Regions from separate parts of the Nocardioides eburneiflavus genome, predicted to be linked through region 1. Evidence: predicted binding sites of a transcription regulator. Region 1 holds the regulator's gene; each other region holds the start of a gene.
What was found. The regulator LexA, encoded in region 1, represses DNA repair genes until DNA is damaged. The targets are predictions, from matches to a motif close to TCGAACANNTGTTCGA.

Region 1 (4,303 bases):
CGGTAGAAGTACGCCGCGTCGGGGCGCAGCCGGGTCGCGTCGACCTTCACGGTGTGGTCGCGGGCGGGCCCGGTGCGGACCGACCCCCGGCGTACGACGTCGCGGAACCCGCGGTCGGTAGCGACCTCCCACGTGACCCGTACGCGGGGGCCGGCGCCCGAGCCCGGGTCGGCGGCCGCGGTCGGGGTGACGCGAGTCCAGAGGACGACCGCGCGCGGGAGCGGGTCGCCGGAGGCGACGCCGTGCTGGAAGGTCTCGTGCCGGGGTCGTGCTCCGACGGCCTGGGTGCCGCCGGCGACCGCGGCCGCCCCGGCGCCGCCGGCGATAACGGCCCGTCGGGAGAGGTGGGGTGAGGGGGTCACGGGTGGTTCAACGACGCACCCGCGCCGGGATTACGCCCCGCTTGGCCGCTGGTTGAGCAGGGCGCCCAGCGCCCGTGTCGAAACCCCCGCTTGGCCGCTGGTTGAGCAGGGCGCGCAGCGCCCGTGTCGAAACCCCCGCTTGGCCGCTGGTTGAGCAGGGCGCCCAGCGCCCGTGTCGAAACCGAGGCGAGTCGAGGCCTTGGTTCCGACACGCTCGTTCCTCGCTGCTCAACCAGCGGGACGTTCGGTCGTCCGGCGGCTTTGGCCGCTGGTTGAGCAGGGCGCGCAGCGCCCGTGTCGAAACCGAGGCGAGTCGAGGCCTTGGTTCCGACACGCTCGTTCCTCGCTGCTCAACCAGCGGGACGTTCGGTCGTCCGGCGGCTTTGGCCGCTGGTTGAGCAGGGCGCGCAGCGCCCGTGTCGAAACCGAGCGAGTCGAGGCCTTGGTTTCGACACGCTCGTTCCTCGCTGCTCAACCAACGGGACGTTCGTTCCTCGCTGCTCAACCAGCGGGACGTTCGTGCCTCGCTGCTCGACCAGCGGCACGCGCGCTCAGCCGAACGGGATGCGCCCCCGCAGCGACTCCGGGTCGTTGACCGGCTGCTCGCCGGTCTCCTTGATGACCTCGCGCGCCTTGTCGACGCTGTCCCAGACGTTCCAGAGGACGACGCCGCGGACCTGGCCGGACTTCAGGTAGTAGACGACGCCCGTGCCGATCTCGCCGTCCTTCCAGTCCTCGACCAGGTCGAGGCGGCTGCTGGTCTCGCCGACGGCCTCGTAGCCCTCGTCGAGGATGTCGGACCAGAAGAACGGCGTGTAGTCGTACGCCGCATCGGCGCCGGCCATCACCCTGCCGGCGTGCTCGCCGGACTTCTCGGCGTGGTCGACGTGCTCGACCCGGCGGCGGCCGAGGAGGGCGTCGGGGTAGGACGCGACGTCGCCCGCGGCGTACACGTCGGGGTCGCTGGTGCGCAGGTGGTCGTCGACCACGACGCCGTTGTCGACCTCGAGGCCGGCGGCCTCGGCGAGCCCGGTGCGCGGCAGGACGCCGACGCCGATCACGGCGGCGTCGGCGACGATGTGGGAGTCGTCGTCGAGGCGGATCCGTACGCCGCCGTCGTCCTCCTCGCCACCCGAGACCGAGCCGTGCACGATGGTCACGCCGCGGTCGGCGAGCTCCTTGGTGAGGTGGGCGGCCAGGGCGCGCGGGAACATCTGCTCCTGCACGTCCTCGAGGTCGAGGACGAGGGTGACGTCGATGCCGTTCTGGATCAGCGCCGAGGTGATCTCGGAGCCGATGTAGCCGCCGCCGACGACCGCGACGTGGCTGCCCTTCGCGGCGACCGCGCGCAGCCGCTCGTAGTCGGCGGCGGTGCGGTAGTAGAGGACGCGCGGGCCGGGGTCGACGCCGAGCACGCGCGGCTCTGCGCCGGTCGCGAGCAGGAGCTTGCCGTAGCCGACGCTGCTGCCGTCGGCGAGACGTACGACGTGGGCCTCGCGGTCGATCGCGGTGACGGTGGTGTCGGTGAGGAGGTCGACGGCGTCGTCGTCGTCGAGGTCGCCGGCCAGCGAGCTGCCCTCGAGGGTCGCGTCGTCCTTGAGCCAGAGGTCCTTGGTGAGCACGGGCCGGTAGACCGGCTTGGCGGGCTCGGAGCCGAGCACGCCGATCGTGCCGCTGGCGTCCTCGGCGCGGATGCCCTTCACGGCGCTCGCCGCGGCGACCCCCGCTCCGACGATGACGTAGTCGTAGGTCTTCTCGGCGTCAGTGTTTCGGGCGTCGCTCATGCTGCCATCGTGGCCCGCGGGTGGTGGGCTTTCAACGCCCGTCCCACCCCTACGGCTCTCAGAGGCTGCGGAGCACCGCCGTCACCACGCCGAGGATCGTGGCGTCGTCGCCCGGGATCGGGTCGTAGGCGTCGTTGTGCGGCAGCAGCCAGACGTGGCCGTCCTTGCGCTGGAACGTCTTGACCGTGGCCTCGCCCTCGATCAGCGCGGCGACGATCTGGCCGTTGGTGGCGGTCTGCTCCTGGCGGATCACGACGTAGTCGCCGTTGCAGATGGCCGCGTCGACCATCGAGTCGCCGGAGACCTCGAGCAGGAAGAGCGTGCCGTCGCCGACGAGCTGCTTGGGCAGCGGGAACACGTCGGTGACCTGCTCCTCGGCGAGGATCGGGCCACCGGCGGCGATGCGGCCGACGACCGGGATGTTGACCGCGGTCGGGGCGATGTCGCCGATGCCGGTCTCGTCGACGCTCGACTCCTCGCCGTGGGACAGGGAGCGGCGCGCCGCCATCACCTCGGGGAGGAACACCTCCAGGGCGCGGGGACGGTTGGGGTCGCGCTTGAGGAAGCCCTTGCCCTCGAGCACGCGCAGCTGGTGGGCCACGCTGGACGACGACGTGAGGCCGACGGCCTGGCCGATCTCGCGCATCGACGGCGGGTAGCCCTTGGACTCGATCGAGTCCTTGATCGTGGCGAGCACGCGCTGCTGGCGCGGCGTCAGCCCGGTGGCGTCCGGGGGGCCGTCGGGCATCTCGATGACGTTCTTGTCGTCCTGCTTGGCCATGGCGTCCTCCACTGCGTGGTGCCCCCACCGTCCGCGCCGGGCGGGAGCTGTGCGCTCACCGTAGCCCTCGGTGGGCCCGAGGATCAAACACCTGTTCGAAGTCGCGTGTCGCTGGGATGGCGCTAGTGTCGGTGCGATGCAGACCTCGTGCGTCGTCACCGGTGGAGCGCGCGGGATCGGGCGCGGCATCGCGGAGCTGATGGTCGCGCGCGGCCACGCCGTCGTCATCGGCGACCTCGACGGGTGGGCGGCCGCTGCGACGGCGGCGGAGATCGGCGCGGTCGCGGGCCTCGGTCAGGACGTACGCGATCCCGCCTCCCACGTCCTCGTCGCGGAGGAGGCGGCCCGTCACGGGGCGCTGACGTCGTGGTTCAACAACGCCGGCGTCGGTGACGACGGCGCCCTGGCCGCGCTGACGGACGAGCAGGTGCGCCGCCTGGTGGAGGTCAACCTGCTCGGTACGACGTGGGGCACCCGAGCCGCGCTGGCGGCGTTCGGGCCGGCCGGGGGAGACGTCGTCAACGTCGCCTCGCTGTCGGGCCTCGGGCCGGTGCCGGGCTACAGCATGTACGCCGCGACGAAGGCCGCGGTCGTCTCGCTGTCGGCGTCGGTCAACGCCGAGGCCCCCCGCGGGGTGCGGGTCCACGCGCTGTGCCCCGACGGGGTGGACACCGCGATGCTGGCCGCGCAGGACCCCGACGGCCTCGGCTCGCAGCTGACCCACTCCGGCGGCCCGATCCTCGGCGTGGCCGAGGTCGCCGAGGCGGCCGTCGCCCTCGTGGGCTCGCGCCGCGTGGTGCGGACCGTGCCGGGCTGGCGCGGCGGGGTGGTCCGCGGCGCCGCGCTCGCCCCGGGCGTCACGCAGCACGCCGCGTCGCTGTTCGCGGCGCAGGGGCGCCGCGCGATGCGGCGCCGCGCCGCCGGCTGAGCGCGGGCGCCCGCCCGACCACTTGCCCACTCGAGCGGGCATATGTCCGCTCGAGCAGGGGCATGCTGTGCGACCGGCGACTACTCGGGTCACCAAGTGGACCGCAGGGCGCGATCAGGGCAGGCGTACCTGGCCGTGCTTCATCTTCCAGAGGAAGTACTTCTCGAAGCCGAGCTTCATCGCGTGGGCCTGCGGGCCGGGGATCAGCACGCCGTGCTTGCGCGGCGGCAGCATCTTGTCGGCGAGGATGATGACGCCGTTGTTGCCGGCGTCCATCACGCAGACCGCCGGGATGTCGCCGAACGCCTTGTGCGCGTCGGGTGCCTCGCCCCTGATCTGGGCGGCGATGTTGGTCGCCGCGACGTGGGCCTGCTGCTCGGTGGGGAAGCCGGTCTTGGGGATGCCGACCGGCGTGGGGGTCTGCCACGGGACGTCGACCGCGGCGGCG
Region 2 (4,303 bases), 970 kb from region 1:
TGTTCGCGCACGGGCACTCGCTGCGCGTCCTCACGGCGCGCTGGCTGGAGCAGACCGCCGCCGAGGGCCGCTTCTTCCGGCTCGACACCTCGACCGTCTCGGTGCTCGGCTTCGAGCGCGAGCACCCCGCGCTGCTCCGGTGGAACAGCTGACGTGCGCATCGACCTCCACACCCACTCCTCGGCCAGTGACGGCACGGACACCCCCGGCGACCTCGTGCGGGAGGCGGCCGCGGCCGGGCTCGACGTCGTCGCGCTGACCGACCACGACGCGATGTCGGGCTGGGACGAGGCGCAGCAGGCGGCGGACGAGGCCGGGATCACGCTGGTCCCGGGCCTCGAGATCAGCACGCGGTTCCACCACCGCGGCGTGCACCTGCTCGGCTACCTGCCCGACCCGACGCACCCGCCGCTGGTGCGGGAGCTGGATCGCATCCTCGAGGGCCGCACCGCACGCACGCCGGCCATCGTGGCCGCCCTGCGCGGGCACGGCATCGACATCAGCGAGGACGACGTACGCCGCGAGTCCGGCGGGTCGGTCGCCGCCGGACGCCCGCACGTGGCGGACGCCCTCGTGCGCCGTGGTGTCGTCGCCGACCGGACCGAGGCCTTCGCGACGCTCCTCAGCCCGGGGCAGCCGGGCTACGTCAACCGCTACGCGTCCGCGCTCGAGGAGATGATCCCCCTCGTCGCGGCGGCCGGTGGCGTCACCGTCCTCGCCCACCCCTGGGGGCGCGGCAGCCGGTCGGTCCTCGACGCAGGGGCGCTCGCGGCGCTCAAGGACCTCGGGCTCGCGGGCATCGAGGTGGACCACCAGGACCACTCACCGGTCGACCGCGCCGAGCTGCGCGCGCTCGCCCGCGACCTCGACCTCGTCGTCACGGGCAGCAGCGACCACCACGGTCTCGGCAAGGTCGACCACGACCTCGGGGTCAACACGACCGACCCCGAGCAGTACGAGCGGCTGTTGTCGCTGGTTCGTCCGTGACCCTGCCGGACCGCGTCCTCGTCTACGGCGTCACGGGGAGCGGCAAGAGCACGGCGGCGCTCGCGATCGGCGAGCGCACCGGCCACCCGGTGACCCTCGTCGACGAGCTGTCGTGGCTGCCGGGCTGGGTGCCGGTCGCGGAGGACCGCCAGCGCGAGCTGTTCGGCGAGATCGTCGCCGGGGAGCGGTGGCTGCTCGACTCCTCGTACGGCATCTGGCTCGACCTGGTGCTTCCGCGCACGCAGCTCGTCGTAGGGCTCGACTACCCGCGCTGGGTCTCCCTGGCCCGGCTGGTGCGACGGACCGTGTCCGGGGCGATCACCAAGGAACCGCGCTGCAACGGCAACGTCGAGACCTGGCGCAAGGTGTTCGACCGGTCGTCGATCATCCGCTGGCACTTCCAGTCCTTCTCCCGCAAGCGTGCCCGAATGCGCGCCTGGGCCGCCTCGCCCGACGGGCCGGAGGTGCTGCTGTTCCGGCGGCCGCGGGAGCTGGAGGCATGGATCGCGACGCTGGGGGAGTAGGTGACGCTGCCCTCCGGTGGTTGAGGTGCGAGCGCACCCTCATCGGTGGTCGAGGTGCGCCCTTCGATACATCCGCTCGTCCCTCGCGGCCACGCAGGAACCGCGGGGCGAGCCTCGAAACCGCGGTGCTCACGCGTGCGTAGGTCTGTTCGGAAATACTTCTCCACAGCCCCGTTCTCGCAGGTCCGGGTGTCGGTGGGCTCTGGGAGACTGGACCCATGTCCACCACCGCTCCGGCCCCCGCCACCAGCCCCGTGCTGGATCGTGCGGTGCTGGATCGTGCGGTGGCGGATCGGGTGCTGGATCGGGCGGCGGCGGCGATGACGGCGAAGCGTCGTGTCGAGGTCGAGGTGCTGGAGTCCGCGCTGGCGTGGGCGCACGCGCACACCGTGTCCGACGAGGAGGTCGCGGCGGGGTGGCGTTCGGAGACGATCCACACGCCGGGGTCGGCGGCGGCGTTGTTCGGGGAGCGTCCCCTGCCGATCGCCGGGGAGGGTGCCCCGCTGGTCGCGGAGTTCGCGGTGGTCGAGCTGTCGGGGGTGCTGGAGCAGTCCCACGAGGCCACGCTGGCGCTGCTCGGTGACGTGCTCGACCTGGCCCACCGCCTGCCACGACTGTGGACGCTCGTGCAGGACCTCACCGTGCCGGTGCGGCTGGGTCGGGAGGCCGCCCGGGTCTCGCGCGACCTCGACCCGGCCGCGGCCGGCCACGCGGACCGGCTGCTGGCGTGGCAGCCGCGCCGGCTCAACCCGCACCGCATCGGGGTCCTGGTCCACGAGGCCCGCCTGTACGCCGACCCGGACCGGGCGATCGCCGACCACGACCACGCGCTGGAGTCCCGGCGCGTCGAGGTGCACCACGAGCAGGGCGCACCGGGGGTGAGCGAGGTCTTCATGAGCCTCGACGTGGCTGATGCGGTCGCGTTCGACCACACCGTGTCGACCATGGCCACCACCATGCGAGCCCTGGGTCACCCCGGCGACCTCGGCGTCCGCCGCGCCCACGCGGTCGGGCTCCTCGCCGACCCGCAGCAGGCCCTCGACATCCTCGCCGCCGCGGACGTCGCGGACCCCGACCGTGACGTCGACCCCGACCGCGACGAGACCGTCTGCGTGGCCGAGGAAGCCGCCTACGCCACCCCGGACCCGTTCCGCCGACCCACCACCGACACCCCCACGGACCGGTCAGGCCGGGCGGGTCGGTCGGGTGAGGTGCGGCTGGTGCTCCACGTCACCGACCGCGACCTCCTCGCCGACCCCCACACCGTTGACCCGTACGGCGTCGACTCCCACACCGTCGACTCCCACACCGTCGACGCCCGTGGGGTGGCGCGCAGTGACGAGCTCGGGCCGATGCTGCTCGGCCGGCTCCAGACGTGGCTGCTCACCGCAGGCAAGGTCACCATCGCGCCGGTCCTCGATGTCGAGCACATGGCGCCTGTGGACGCGCACGACCCGCCCGCGCCGATGGCCGCCGCGGTCCGGCTCCGCGACGCCACCTGCGTGTTCCCCGGCTGCAGTCGTCCCTCCGGGCGGGCCGACCTCGACCACATCGTCGAGTACGTCCCCCTCGACGAGGGCGGACCACCCGGCCAGACCCACCCGGCCAACCTCGCGCCCCTGTGCCGCCGGCACCACCGCGCCAAGACCTTCGGCGCCTTCACCTACCACCGCCGACCCGACGGCGCGTACGAGTGGACCCTGCCCACCCGCAGGCGCATCCTCACCGACCCACCCCGCCCACGACCGAGACCAGGCCCAGGACCAGGCCCAGGACCCGAGCCACGGTCCAGACCCTGACCGCCCCGCCAGCCCGACACCACCGGTGATCGGGCCAGCGGCATGTCGTCCACCCGACCCGGTCGGCGTGTCGATGACCTGGTCGAGGAGGACGCGCACCCGCGGATCCTCGCAGGTGGTTGCGTCGCGGGCAGGTCATACTGGCGCGCGTGACGGACGAGCCCAGAGACCCTTGGACCTACGTGGTGACGGACGTCGAGCTGGACGGACCCTGGCCGGGCATCAACTCGATGCGGTCCTTCGCCTCGGTGGCGATCTCTGCCGACGGCACCGAGCAGGGGCGGTTCGAGGCCGTGCTCGAGCCGCTGCCCGGCACGGCGCCGGACGCGAAGACACTGGCCTGGTTCGCCGACCACCCTCAGGCATGGCACGCGGCCACCACGGACCCCGAGCCGGTGACGGCCGTGATGGAGCGGTACGTCGTCTGGCTGCGTGACCTGCCGTGGCCGCGGATGTTCGCGGCCTTCCCGCTCGCGCTGGACGGCATCTGGATCGACCACTACCTGCGTCGTTTCACCTCCTACGGCATCCGTCAGGGTCACCACGAGGAGGACCGGGTGTTCATCGGTCCCGGCTTGTGCATCCGCAGCTATGCAGCGGCGGTCACGGGCGAGTCGGCAGGAGTGGTCGACGTCGACACACTTCCCGCGGACTGGTTCGGCCACGTCGAGCACACCCACCGGGCCGTCGACGACACGGTGGGGTACGCGAACCTGCTCGTCGAGCTGTTCCGCAGGGCGAGGACGAGCCAGCCCGGCTAGCGCCGCACCATCCGCCGCTCCAGGCCGACGTCCTCGTGCTTGGTGACCCCGTCGAAGCCGAAGCCCTGCCGCTCGTAGAAGCGGATCGCCCGCTCGTTGCCGTCGAGGACCCAGACGTAGGCCGGCGCGGCGCCGAGGGCGGCCTCGCACAGGGCGTGCCCGACGCCGGTGCCATAGACGGACTCCCGGACGTAGAGCGCCATCAGCTCGAGCGGCGGCAGCCCCTCGGCGG
Region 3 (4,303 bases), 3.3 Mb from region 1:
TACGTCGACGAGCAGGGGCAGGTGACCTTCGCACCGGGCCAGAAGGAGCGCGACGTGCCGGTGCGGATCCTCGACGACACCGAGACGGAGCGGCGCGAGACCCTGCGCGTGCTGCTGACCGGGTCGTCCAGGGAGCTCGTCATCGGCTCCCCGAACGTCGCCACGGTGGCGATCCGGGGCAATCGCCGCTGATCCCCGGCCCGGTGGTCCGTCGCCCGGTGATCACCGTCGCCTGACCGCGGCGGCCTCACCGGGCAGGGGCCAGGGGTTGAACCGGCAGCCGCCGGTGCCCTTGGACTGCTGCATCATCACCGGCGCCCTGCCCCTTCCGCCGCACGACGCGTGCCCGAGGCCGAGCCAGTGCCCGGTCTCGTGGTTGACGACCAGGTGGCGGTAGTCGCGCAGCGACCGGCCGGCCGCGTTCCACGCAGGTGATGCGTGCGCCCACCGCAGCTGGTTGATCACGACGTGGCGCCCGACCCGGCACGACCACTGCACGGAGCAGCCGGCCGCGAAGGACGGCAACGTCCCGGCGGCGGCGAGCACGAGCGTGAAGTCCCCGCCCCGGCGTACGCGGCGGAACTGCACCCCACCCGCCCGCCAGCCGCGCGGGTCCTCGAAGGTCTCCTGCGCCTGGCGCCGGAACACCTTCAGCGAGGCCGTGATCCGGCCCCGGGTGGTGACCGAGTAGGTGACGCGGCGGCGCACCGGCACGGCGTACGCCTCGGCGGTCTGCTCCGTCGCGCCCGGCGTACGCCGGTCGCGCGCCTCGGCCTCGAAGGCTGCCGCGGACGGGGCGAACAGGGTGAGGGCGAGCGCGACCGCGACGAAGGCGCGGGCGGGCCGGGTCATGCCGGGAGCCTACGCCCGGTGCGGCGGTAGGGTCCGGGCCGTGCTCGAACGACCTGAGATCGTCTGCCTCTGCGGCTCGATGCGCTTCGCCGAGGAGATGCGCGCGGCGAACCGTGACCTGACCTTCGCCGGTGTCATCGTCGTCGCGCCGGGCGAGGCGGACGAGGGGGACGAGGGGGCGGGCGAGGTGGTGACCGCCGAGCAGAAGGCCGCACTGGACGCACTGCACCTGGCCAAGATCGACCTGGCTGACCGCGTCCTGGTGGTGAACCCCGGCGGGTACGTCGGCGAGTCCACGAGGCGGGAGATCGCCCACGCCCGGGCAGCCGGCAAGCCGGTGTCGTTCACCGATCCCGTCTGACACACCGGAGTGGTCCGAGCGCGCCGGTGGCCCCGCTCGTGAGTGCTGAGCAGGGTGTGGGGCGGGGTCATCGTCGGCGGGGTCGTGGGATGCCAGGTGGGGCTGCCACATCCGGTGGTTCTGGTGGCTCGAGGTTGGTGGTGCCGGTGTGGTCGCGGCGGTAGCGGTGGCCGTGCGGTGAGGTCCACTCGAACACTCCGGGCGCGACCATGGCGTATCGCCAGGGTGAGTGGGTCTTGAGGCGGTGGTGGAACCGGCACAGGCAGGCCAGGTTGCTCGTGGTCGTCGGGCCGGGTTGCGGTCGGCCCTCGGCGTGGGCGTCGTCGTCCCACGGGATGATGTGGTCGCTGTCGCAGCGCCGTGCCGGGCGGGAGCAGAACGGGAACACGCAGGTGCGATCTCTCAGGATCACGTGTTCGCGGATCGTTGCCGGGACCTTCCGCGTCTGCGCGGTCAGCGTGGTGTTGAGGTCGATGACGGGCTTGATGGTGACCTCGGTGCGGGTGTCGGCGCACCAGGACTGGACCTGCTCGAGCAGGACCAGGCGCTGGCCGTTCTCCATGCGGCCGGTGGGCCCGAACACGGTGGTGTCGCCGGAGAAGGAGGCGTCGACGTGGGCGTGGATCACGACCGCGCGGGCGGCGGGCAGGTGCGACTCGTCGGCGTCGCCGCCGCCAGCGCCGGTGTCCTCCAGGTCGGCGCCGCCGCCGGCGAGATCCAGAGCAGTCTGGGTCCGGGCGAGGTCACCGAGCGCCTTGGCCCGTCGGGCGTCGAGCGGCAGCAGCGACCCGAGGGCCTGCTGCTCCTTGGCCTTGTGGGCGAGGGCGCGGTCGAGGTCGAGGGCGTCGGCGATGTCGACCTCGGCCTCGATCCGCAGGGTGCCGGCGTAGTGCACGTCCTCGGTGTCGACGGTGACGTGGCGGGGGTCGACGTGCAGGTAGCCGTCCTCGGGGTCCTGCGCGGGGTCGGCGGTCGCGAGGTCGTAGCGCCTGATGGTCTCGGCGACGAGGCGGTCGAGCTGCGCGGACCCGACCCGCCCGGCGACGGCGGCGACCTGCGCGTCGACGAACCCGGCCGCCTCACGAGTCAACGCGGGTGAGGAGTGGATCGTGGTGTCCGCGATCGCCCGGGCCCGCCACGCGGGCACCTGCCCGGCGTGGACCTGTGCCCAGAGCCGGGGGAGGCGGTGGCGCAGCTCGAGGGCGTGGCCGATGAGCTTCTTCGCCGCGGTCGTGGTGATGCCGAGGGTGGTGCCGAGCTCGGCGCAACAGAACTCCGCCACCAGCGGAGCACCCTCCCCGGCGATGGGCTCCTCGTGCTGCGACCCCGACACCGTGAACGACGCTGCCGTGTGGATCGACTCCGGCGGGTGCAGGTCCGCCCACCGGGCGGCGAGAGCGAGCTGGCGGGCAGCCTCGGAGTTCTCGACGTCACGGGAGGCCTTGATCGTGGCGAGCAGGTCGGCGGGTGAGAGGTCGTCCGCGACCCCTCGTGCCCCGGCTGCCAGCGTCTCGATCATGTGCTCGATTGTAGTCGTCGGGTCCGACAGTTGGCCATGGCTGTGGACGGTTCGTGGCCCACGAGGTTGAACGTGGTTTCGAGGCTCGCGGAGTTCATCCTGAGGAGCCGAGGGACGAGGCGTCTCGAAGGGCTCGCACCTCGACCACCGACGACAACCGCCGAGAAGAGGGGCGTCCCTCCTCAGGCCCAGAGCTGGCCGTCGAGCGCGTCCTCGGCCTCGTCGACGGTGCCCTCGTAGGCGCCCGTGGAGAGGTACTTCCAGCCGCCGTCGCACACCACGAAGGCGATGTCGGCGGACTCCCCCGCCTTGACCGCCTTGGCCGCCTGGCCGAGCGCGGCGTGCAGGATGGCGCCTGTCGAGATCCCGGCGAAGATGCCCTCGAGCTCGAGCAGCTCGCGTACCCGGCGTACGGCGTCGCGCGGGCCCACGCTGAACCGCGAGTCGATCAGCGAGGCGTCGTAGAGCTCGGGGACGAAGCCCTCGTCGAGGTTGCGCAGGCCGTAGACGAGCTCGCCGTAGCGCGGCTCGGCGGCGACGATGCGTACGTCCGGCCTGGCCCGGCGGAAGAAGCGGGAGACCCCCATCAGGGTGCCCGTCGTGCCGAGCCCGGCGACGAAGTGGGTGATGTCGGGCAGGTCGGCGAGCAGCTCGGGACCGGTGGTCTCCTCGTGCGCCAGGGCGTTGGCCTCGTTGCCGTACTGGTAGAGCATCACCCAGTCGGGGTGCTCGGCCGCGATCTTCTTCGCGACCCGCACGGCCTCGTTGGACCCGCCGGCAGCCGGGGAGGAGACGATCTCGGCGCCCCACATCCGTAGCAGCTGGCGACGCTCCTCGGAGGTGTTCTCGGGCATCACGCAGACGATGCGGTAGCCCTTGAGCTTGGCCGCCATCGCCAGGGAGATGCCGGTGTTGCCGCTGGTCGGTTCGAGGATCGTGCAGCCGGGGCGGAGGGTGCCGTCCTTCTCCGCCTGCTCGATCATCTTCAGCGCCGGGCGGTCCTTGATGGAGCCGGTGGGGTTGCGGTCCTCGAGCTTGGCCCAGATCCGCACGTCAGGGCTCGGCGAGAGCCGTGGCAGCCCCACGAGCGGGGTGTTGCCGACCGAGGCCAGCAGGTCGTCGTAGCGGGTCACGGCCCGGGATCAGCCTCCGGCGACGGCAGGCAGGACGACGACCTGGTCGCCGTCGGAGAGCTCGGCGTCGAGGCCGCCGATGAAGCGGACGTCCTCGTCGTTGATGTAGACGTTGACGAACCGCCGCAGGTCGCCGTCGTCGATCAGGCGGTCCTTGATGCCGGGGTGGTTGCCCTCGAGGTCGTCGATCAGCTCGGACAGCTTGCCGCCCGTGCCGTCGACGGCCTTGGCGCCGTCGGTGTAGGTGCGCAGGATGGTGGGGATCCGGACCTCGATGGCCATCAGGGGGTGCTCTCTTCCTCGGTCTGCGGGGGCGTGATCGTGACCTCTTCCTCGGTCACGACTCCGTCGATGATTCTGTAGGACCTGAACTCCACCGGGCCCTCAGTATTCCCCCCGTCCTCGTCGAAGCTGTCCCGTGTGCTGACGAGCACGTAG

Region 2: a site for LexA is predicted at 1,649-1,664, ahead of EXE59_RS23770 (HNH endonuclease signature motif containing protein). Genes of this name have one in related genera too.
Region 3: a site for LexA is predicted at 2,799-2,814, ahead of EXE59_RS23100 (HNH endonuclease signature motif containing protein). Genes of this name have one in related genera too.

The regions. Positions count from the first base shown of each region.
Region 1 is NZ_SRRO01000001.1:1,652,576-1,656,878, forward strand. Features, by position in the region: gene EXE59_RS07765 (alkaline phosphatase D family protein) at 1-362, opposite strand, end outside; gene EXE59_RS07770 (NAD(P)/FAD-dependent oxidoreductase) at 914-2,146, opposite strand; gene lexA (transcriptional repressor LexA) at 2,205-2,927, opposite strand; gene EXE59_RS07780 (SDR family NAD(P)-dependent oxidoreductase) at 3,064-3,855, shown strand; gene EXE59_RS07785 (NAD(P)/FAD-dependent oxidoreductase) at 3,970-4,303, opposite strand, start outside.
Region 2 is NZ_SRRO01000001.1:2,625,120-2,629,422, forward strand. Features, by position in the region: gene EXE59_RS12305 (histidine phosphatase family protein) at 1-152, shown strand, start outside; gene EXE59_RS12310 (PHP domain-containing protein) at 154-987, shown strand; gene EXE59_RS12315 (P-loop NTPase family protein) at 984-1,511, shown strand; gene EXE59_RS23770 (HNH endonuclease signature motif containing protein) at 1,730-3,310, shown strand; gene EXE59_RS12325 (hypothetical protein) at 3,460-4,071, shown strand; gene EXE59_RS12330 (GNAT family N-acetyltransferase) at 4,068-4,303, opposite strand, start outside.
Region 3 is NZ_SRRO01000001.1:4,908,768-4,913,070, forward strand. Features, by position in the region: gene EXE59_RS23085 (CotH kinase family protein) at 1-192, shown strand, start outside; gene EXE59_RS23090 (DUF3152 domain-containing protein) at 223-852, opposite strand; gene EXE59_RS23095 (hypothetical protein) at 893-1,213, shown strand; gene EXE59_RS23100 (HNH endonuclease signature motif containing protein) at 1,281-2,732, opposite strand; gene EXE59_RS23105 (PLP-dependent cysteine synthase family protein) at 2,915-3,865, opposite strand; gene EXE59_RS23110 (MoaD/ThiS family protein) at 3,875-4,147, opposite strand; gene EXE59_RS23115 (M67 family metallopeptidase) at 4,147-4,303, opposite strand, start outside.